Regions from separate parts of the Paenibacillus sp. p3-SID1389 genome, predicted to be linked through region 1. Evidence: riboswitches for the same ligand, from Rfam matches in the RefSeq annotation. Region 1 holds a riboswitch; the other holds the start of a gene.
What was found. A riboswitch is a leader RNA that binds a small molecule or an ion and turns the genes downstream of it on or off. The one in region 1 is predicted to bind glycine.
Positions count from the first base shown of each region.

Region 1 (4,405 bases):
CTCCAGATTCAGACCGTGAGCGTAGGTGGCGAGCACCTCGCGTGCTTCCGGATGGACGGTGCGGGAGACGACAAGCTGTTTGCGTCTGGTGGCAGCCGCGGCCAGGTTGCCGGCTTCGGCTAAAGCGGTAGCTCCGTCGTACATGCTGGCATTGGCGACCTTCAGTCCGGTCAGCTCGCAGATGTACGACTGGAATTCGAAAATCGCCTGCAGCTCGCCTTGGCTAATTTCCGGCTGATACGGCGTGTACGCGGTATAAAATTCCGAACGGGACACGACGTGCTGAATGACGGAAGGAATGTGATGGTCATAAATCCCGGCACCAAGAAAGCTGGTGAATCGGTCGGTGTCGGCATTACGACCGGCAAGTTCTGCTAAGTGGCGGGTCAGCGCGTATTCGTCTAAACGAGGGGATACCGGGAGTTCACCTTGAATGCGAATGCTCTCCGGAATGTCCTTGAACAGCTCTTGGACGGAGCTTGCTCCGATCGTTTGCAGCATTTCCGCTTGGTCTTGTTCGGTTAACGGCAAATAACGATGTTTTAGCATCTGATTTCGTGTTCTCCTTTCACCGCTTGGCGGCAGGGTTTCGGCGATAGAACGGCAGCGGGACGACCTTGGCCTTCAGCCGCTTGCCGCGGATGTCGACCTCCACAATCGTGCCGGGTTTGGTATAGCGGTTGGTGAGGATCGCCATCCCGAGGTTTTTTTTCAGGGTAGGCGATTGCGTGCCTGTCGTGACTTCTCCGATCGGTTCCTCAGAGCCTTCGGCAAACACCGGGTAATGCGTACGCGGAATCCCGCGATCGATCATCTCCAGGCCGACGAGGCGGCGAGGGATGCCTTCATCCCGTTGTTTGATCAATGCATCGCGGCCGATGAAGTCGCCTTGCTCCAGCTTCACGAATCGGTTTAAGCCCGCTTCGAGCGGGGTGATCTCAGGTCCCAATTCCTGGCCGTACAGAGGCAGGCAAGCTTCGAAGCGCAGCGTATCTCTAGCGCCCAGCCCGGCCGGGAGAAGGCCATGGCTCTCCCCGGCCTCCATCAGTATGTCCCAAAGCGCTTGCGCTTGCTCGGCTGCTACATACAACTCAAATCCGTCCTCGCCGGTATACCCGGTTCTGGACAGCAAGGCAGGTATGCCGGCAATCCGCGCTTCCCGGATAAATGTGAACGGACGCAAGGCCCCTGGATCCTCCCCTTCGCTAAGAGGGGAGAGGAGGGAGGCGGCCAGCGGCCCTTGAACGGCAAGCAACGCCGTCTCGTCGGAGGCGTTCCGCATGGTTACACCTTCAGCAGGAAGGTGCTGCTGCAGCCAGTCCCAGTCTTTTTCAATATTCGAGGCGTTGACCACCAGCATGTACTTGCCTTCATCCAGTTGATAGATCAACAGATCGTCCACCACGCCGCCATCGGGATAGCAGAGCAAGGTGTATTGGGCTTTCCCCGGCTGAAGCAGAGTCACGTCGTTGGTTGTCATGTGTTGCAAAAAGCGTTCCGACTCAGGGCCCTCCACGAAAAATTCGCCCATATGCGATACGTCAAACAGACCGGCGCGCTCGCGCACGGCTTCGTGCTCTTTCTGGATGCCGCTGAACTGCACCGGCAGCTCCCAACCGCCGAAATCGATACAGCGGACTCCTTCATAACGCGCATATCCGGGATAGAGCGGCGTACGCCGCAATGCGGATTCGGACATTACCATCACCTCGTAAGGGCCGGATCGGCCAATTTTTGAGAACAGCAAAAAGGACAGGCCAAAGAAAACCCGCTAGCCTACCTAACGGTTCTTCCCGGCTCTGTCCCTTGTACCTGAGAGTTACCCTGTGCTAAGGCTCGAAGCTCGCGCAGGTTTCCCCTTGGGTGATTCACGTAGAGGACACCTCTACGTGAATGCTCTCCAGAGTTGCGTCCGGCAGAGGTCCTTTTGCCTGAGAGATTCACCGCTTCGCGGCTTGCTCCTTCGGCGTTACAATACGGTAATTGTAATCTCTCCCCCTGCCATCAACCGCAGCTTACACATCTCATTAATACTCAAAAACCGCCTAGATGTCAATAAAGTTATCATAATAATTTTAATTAAATTCGTTTACTGGAAAAGGCTACGCTTACATTTTGCTAGACTCTATCAAATGTGTTAATAATATTGACATAAGAGCTAGGTTTGGAATAATCTGAACGAGGGAAATACGAAGATAGATAATTCACAATGTGTAAGGTATGCTAGATCATCCGAAAGAGGAGGAGCAAGCTTTGGCTAGTGAGATCAGGGAAAACGTGTTGTACAGCGATGAGCATGAATGGGTGCTTGATTTGGGGGATGGGACGGTGAAGATCGGCATCTCCGACGTAGCCCAACATCGGCTGGGCGACATCGTGTTCGTGGAGCTGCCCGAACCGGGGCAGGAATTCGAAGCGCAGGAAGGCATCGGAACGATCGAATCCGTTAAGACGGTCGCCGATTTGTTTACGCCGGTCAGCGGGACTGTGCTGGCGGTGAACCGGGAGCTGGATACCGCGCCGGAGCTCGTGAATGAAGAGCCGTACGACGGGGGCTGGATGGTTCACATTCGTTTGAAGGAAGACGCAAACGTCGCGCTGGCGAATTTGATGGACGCGAAGGCGTATGCGGAATTTATCGAGAGATAAAGCAAGATTTCGGGCAAAGTAAGAAACTCGCGGTCAGCGTAATCGCGGAAGCCGCTGATGTTCGGTCAGCATAACTCCGCTATCGCTTGTCGCGAGTTGTTTTTTTAGGCATGATGCCCTTTGGGGGGCAACAGCAGGGAACGGTACAGCGCTTCAAACATAAATTCCAGCGCTTCCAGATGGCGCTTGGCCTTGGTGATGTTAGCCCCCCAGGCATAGATCCCGTGATTTTGCAGCAACAACGCGGGCACACTTGTATCCAGACTGCCCGGGATTTGCTTGAGGATGGCAGGGAGCTCGGCGGCGTTTGGCAGAATCGGCACTCGGATCTCCGCTTGCGTCTCCCATATCTCTAGGCTTTTGAGCAGTTCGTTTCCCTTGAGTGGGACGCCGCCATCCGCTGCGAAATAGTCGCTGAGCACATTATTGAACGTCGTATGTACGTGCGCGATCGCGCCGCAGCCGGTCATCCGGTAGATTCTCGCGTGTATCGGTGCGTCGGCGCAAGGCTTGAGCCGCGTTGGCTCACAGGGCGCGCCGGCGGAATCGACGAACAGCACGCCTGCCGGAGGGGAGGGTGCCGCTGACAGCTCCGACTTATACGTCTCGTCGGCTGTTACGGCAAACACGAACCGGTCCGGCGTATACCGGCCGACCCTCATCGACAAGCTGCCGCTGGAAGCGGGGAACCAACCGCGGGCGGCGAACTCCTCCCGCAGGCGTTGGATGGCGTCCAGCGCCGCTTGTTTTTCTTCCCATGGGATATCGACGTAGTTCATGCTGCCGTCCCCCTTTCATACTGGCCTTAAGTGCATTGCCGGCCATCGCTGCACCACACAGCTTCGCTGCTACAACAGCGCTTGTCTCACGGCTTCGCCCATTTCTTTCGAGCGTTCGGCAGCCCGGTGGACCGCAGCCTTTACGTTCGGCTGAAAGCTGCCGGCTTCCAGCACGCCGATCGCCGCTTGCGTCGAACCGTTTGGCGAGGTGATGTCCGCACGCAGCTTGGTAGGCGCTTCGCCGGTTTCCGACATCATGAGGGCAGCGCCCAGCACCGTTTGCACGGTAAGCTCGCGGGATTGCTCTGGTGTTAGCCCGCCTTCGATGCCCGCTTCAATCATCGCTTCCATCAGATAATAAACATATGCAGGTCCGCTCCCGGATACGCCCGTCAAAATTTCCATTTGTTCTTCAGGGATAACGCTAACCATTCCAACGGCTTCAAACATCGACAAGACTTGGGCGCGCTGCGCCTCGGTGGTCTCCGGAGAGAAGGAGATCCCGGTAGCTCCATGTCCGATGGAGCAGGAGGTGTTTGGCATCGTGCGAGCCACTGCGACCGGACTGCCAAGCAGGACTTGAATCGTCGCGATAGATAAGCCGGCGATCAGGGAGACGATCAACTGACCCTCGCGCAGAAGCGGTCCAAGTTCAGCCAAAGCTTCGCCGGCGTCCTTCGGCTTCATCGCCAGGACGATAATCGATGCATCCCGCAAGTAGACCCGTTTCGCGTCCTCTTCAGCCGCTGTTTGTACCTGGTAGGTTTGCGCTAAATAATCGAGCCGTTCCCGGTTCGAGCGATTCAGCATCACAATTTGATCCGCGCCAGCAACTTGCTTATGGAGCAAGCCGCGTACGATCGCTTCAGCCATCGAACCCGCTCCATAGAAACAGATGGTGGAGGCGGACAAAGTGGGTATGGTATTCATAGCATATGACCTCCGGTTTTAATGGTGGAAAAAAAGGGGGACACCCC
Region 1 is NZ_JALXVO010000019.1:40,467-44,871, forward strand. It holds gene gcvPA (aminomethyl-transferring glycine dehydrogenase subunit GcvPA) at 1-549, opposite strand, end outside; gene gcvT (glycine cleavage system aminomethyltransferase GcvT) at 569-1,699, opposite strand; glycine riboswitch at 1,790-1,909, opposite strand; glycine riboswitch at 1,910-2,008, opposite strand; gene gcvH (glycine cleavage system protein GcvH) at 2,221-2,649, shown strand; gene mtnB (methylthioribulose 1-phosphate dehydratase) at 2,754-3,428, opposite strand; gene proC (pyrroline-5-carboxylate reductase) at 3,498-4,358, opposite strand.

Region 2 (4,405 bases), on a different contig from region 1:
AAAGCGATGGCCTTGATCATGTCGGCCGTATCGCTGGCAGCTTTGCCACCTTGTTTTTGCTGCCGCAAATTTTAGTGCATCGCTTCGGATTAACCGCCAGCCATGCCGGACTGGTCATCTTCCCGGGCTCGATCCTCGCGATGGTCGCTTCCCGCAAAGTGGGTTCGGTCATCGACCGTCAAAATCCATACCCTACCTCTGAAAAAAGAAAACCTTTGGAGCAACTCCTTCTACTTCTTCCGGCTTCGCAGCTCCTTCATGATTTTGCGGCCGGTAGGCGTTTGTGCCAGCCCGCCCTGCGCGGTTTCGCGATGGCGGCTGGGCATCGCCGAGCCCACCTCCAGCATCACGTCGATGACTTCGTCCGACGGGATCGCACTGCGCACACCGGCCAAGGCCATATCGGCGGCAGCCAGCGCATTCACCGCCCCAAAGCCGTTACGCACGATACAAGGAATTTCGACGAGACCGCCAACGGGATCACAGATCAACCCCAGCGTGTTCTTTAACGCGAGGCCAACGGCGTGCACCGCCTGCTCCGGCGTCCCACCGCGTAGCTCAACCATTGCACCGGCCGCCATCCCAATCGCCGATCCGATTTCTGCTTGGCAGCCCCCTTCTGCACCGGAAATAAACGAGTTGTTGGCGATCACGTACCCGATGGCCCCCGCGCAAAACAACCCGCGCACAAGATGCTCATCCTCCCAGCCGAAGCGCTCTTGGGCGCTGACGAACACGCCGGGGATGATGCCGCACGAGCCCGCCGTCGGCGTGGCGACGATCCGGCCCATCGAAGCGTTCACCTCGGACACGGCCAGCGCATAAGCCATGGCCTGACATGCGATGTCACCAACCGAGGTCTCACTGCGATTGCGGTAAGCCTCCACCCTTTTGGCATCGCCGCCGGTCAGCCCGCTTGTGGAGACGATATCCTCCGTCAGCCCCTTATGCACCGCCGTTTTCATGATTTGGTAGTATTCGTTCATGGCGGCCAAAATTTCTTCCTCCGATTGCCCGCTCTCTTCCACCTGGTCCTGAATCATAATGCTGGAAATCGTGCGAGATTCCCGCTCACAGAGCTGGGCCAGCTCACGTAAATTTTTAAAACGCATCGTGCTCCCTCCTCATTTTACTTCGTCAGATCAATATAGGACACTTGGCTGACATGCTCCAACGCACGGATCGCCTCCACTAATTCCGGCGGAATGGACGAATCGGCTTCCACAACAGTCAGTGCCTCAGCGGTCCGCCCTTTCCGATCGGTAATAATGTAGCCGATATTGACGTTCTCCCGGCTGAACAAGGCCGTAATCCCTGCCAGTACCCCTTGCCGGTCTGCGTGGGAGATGACCAGCGTCGGCAGCTCGCCTGAGCATTTCACCTCAAAACCGTCGATGTTGCGAATGACGATCGTCCCTCCGCCAATGGATGCCCCCATGACCTCGATATGACTTCCGTCTTGGCGGGTTAGTTTTATTTTTACCGTATTCGGATGGGCCCCAGGCAGGACTCCGGTGGCAAACACCACCTCAATCCCCTGCTTTTCAGCGTCCTGCATCGACTGGCGGATTCGCTCGTCGTCCGTACGGTAATCCAGAATGCCGCCAACGATGGCCAGATCGGTACCGTGCCCGCTGTACGTTTCGGCAAAGGAGCCGTAGAAACAAATCTCCGCCTTGACCGGCGCGGTTCCGAGCAGCTGACGGGCAAATCGTCCAATCCGTACAGCCCCGGCCGTATGTGAGCTGGAAGGCCCAATCATCGCCGGACCGATAATAGAAAATACGCTTTTAAATCGCATCGCTACATCTTCCCCTCATTTTTTCTATGACGAAAAAGAGACAGAGCAAAAAGGCTGCTGCCTTTCGCTCTGTCCCCGTTACCTGAAAGTTTAATGTTCCCGGTTCAACTTAACATCCGGGTCCATGTACCTCTTGGGTGGCTGTTCGCTCTCTCCAGAGTGGCGTCCGATCATGGTCCTTGTACCTGAGAGATTCGGCTGCCGGCTGCAGGACCGGCCCTTGCTCCTTCGGTGCCGCTAAGCTGGCGTCCCTTTTCGGATCAGCCCGCGGACTCTCCCATCATCCTCATTCGCCGATATGAATTTGTGCTTAATGTAAACCGAAGCCAGCAAGATGTCAAGATATCTTACATAAATTCCGGTGGTTCACGTTGAATTCTAGTTATTTTTTCCTATTTTTATAAGAAAATATGTATATTTTACTCATCCACCCACTTGTATACCTGATTTTACAGATATATACTGTCCGTAACAACCCCAGATTTTACCTTATTTTATGAATTGTTGAAAAATAAGGTGCGCTCCGTGTTAACTTATCTTCACTCTATGACCCCTGCTAAACTAAAACGATTCTCTCCACAGCATTGGCTTCAACTCACATCCACATCCACCATGACTTACTTACACCCGCTTCCACTATTTTACATGAAGGAGGTGATGTACCCAAGAGGCACTTGCTTCAATTTTTGTCAGGCGTAATGCGTCCGGACTCAGCTATTCGTTTCTCCGGGCGGCCGTCACAGGATGGATGTTGGGCTTAAAACTTAATCAAAGGGAGTGAAGAAGTTGATAAGTCTCAAGAGATTTCGCAAACCTTTCTCGCTTGGCATGTCGATCCTTCTTGCGTTAACTCTCGTTCCCGTCGCCTCCGCCAGCAGCAGCAGCGTATCGGGACAAAGCAGCCTGAGATCGACCGCGCCCCAAGTGGCCGAAGCCAAGATCGACGCTAAATTGCAGACCCAGTTTAAGCAAGACGACTTCGTCACCTACCTGGTCAAACTCAAGGAGCAGACCGATACAACTTCGGTCGCCAAGCTGGCTCTTCAGAAAGCCCAGCTGGAGAAATCCACTCCTTCCGCCGCGAAGCTGTCCGTACGGACTTCCGTTGTCAGCGCCCTGCGCGAAACGGCCTCCCGCACCCAATATGCGCTGGAGGAATACTTGCGGAAAGCCCAGCAATCCGGAGAGGTGAAAGACTACAAAAGCTACTTTATCGTAAATGCCATGGCGGTGACAAGCTCGAAAGAAGTACTGGAGCAAATCGCCCTTTTCCCCGAAGTGGAGAAAATTCTGCCGAATGAAGAACGACATCTGCAAAAGGTTGAAATCCACAAAGATGCGGCTGCAGAGCCTGCCGTGAAACCGGCCGACGAAATTTCTTCTTCGCTGGGCGGCACAAGTCAAGCTCCCTCCGACGTTACTCCAAGCAGCGTCGAGTGGAACATCGCCCAGGTCAATGCCCCCGAGGTGTGGAATATGGGCATCGACGGCACCGGCATCGTTGTAGCTAACCTCGATACCGGGGTAGATTACAACCACCCGGCTCTACGGAGCAAATGGCGGGCCCTTGATGCTTCGGGCAATATCGTGAATCCCGAACTCAGCTGGTATGATCCGCACAGCCATGCTTCGCTGCCTACCGATAGCCACGGCCACGGCACGCACACCATGGGAACGATGGTTGGTTCGGAGCCGGACGGCTCGAACCAGATCGGCGTCGCGCCTGGGGCGAAATGGATCGCAGTCCGTATCTTTAACCCCTCCACCACGGATGCCATCATTCTGGACGGCGGCCAATGGTTGCTCGCCCCGGTGGATGCCGAAGGGAATCTGCATCCGGAGCTGGCTCCGGACGTGGTGAACAATTCCTGGGGAGGAGGCCCCGGTATTGATGAATGGTTCCGCCCGATCGTACAAGCTTGGAGAAGCGCGCAAATCTTCCCTGAGTTCTCGGCGGGCAACACCGATATCTTCAACCCCGGCGGTCCCGGTTCGGTAGCTGCGCCAGCTAACTATCCTGAAGCGTTTGCCACCGGTGCTACGGACATCAACGGGAATTTGGCGGATTTCTCTTTGCGTGGACCTTCGCCTTACGGTGAAATTAAACCGGAAGTTTCCGCACCGGGGGTCAACATTCGGTCCTCCGTTCCCGGTGGTGCCTATGAAGGCGGCTGGGACGGCACCTCGATGGCAGGCCCGCATACGACAGCCATCGCTGCCTTGCTGCTGCAGGCCAACCATTCCCTCACGGTAGACCAGCTGGAGGAAATCCTGACCAGCACGGCCACACCGCGGACAGACGCCGAGTATGAGACAGTCCCTAATAACGGGTATGGATACGGCATTGTAAATGCGTTGAACGCCGTAGGCTCTGTTCTCCAAGGGATCGGCAGCGTCTCCGGTCGCGTGGTGACCGGCGGAGAAGACTTGGACGAACCGGTCCTAGAGCATACGCCGCCTACCTTAATATATGAAGGCTTTGATTTGACATTATCCGCCCGTGTCAGCGACGAGGTGGCGGTCACGTCGGTCGATTTTTATGCGAAAGAAGCTGGAACCAGCCATTATTTATATATTCCGGCCACACGGGTATCCGGAAACGAG
Region 2 is NZ_JALXVO010000001.1:195,887-200,291, reverse strand. It holds gene M3G15_RS00815 (MFS transporter) at 1-75, shown strand, start outside; gene sdaAA (L-serine ammonia-lyase, iron-sulfur-dependent, subunit alpha) at 231-1,112, opposite strand; gene sdaAB (L-serine ammonia-lyase, iron-sulfur-dependent subunit beta) at 1,130-1,801, opposite strand; glycine riboswitch at 1,965-2,091, opposite strand; gene M3G15_RS00800 (S8 family serine peptidase) at 2,588-4,405, shown strand, end outside.
Region 2: it holds a riboswitch for glycine, as region 1 does, so the genes downstream of both, sdaAB (L-serine ammonia-lyase, iron-sulfur-dependent subunit beta) here and gcvT (glycine cleavage system aminomethyltransferase GcvT) in region 1, are expected to answer to the same signal.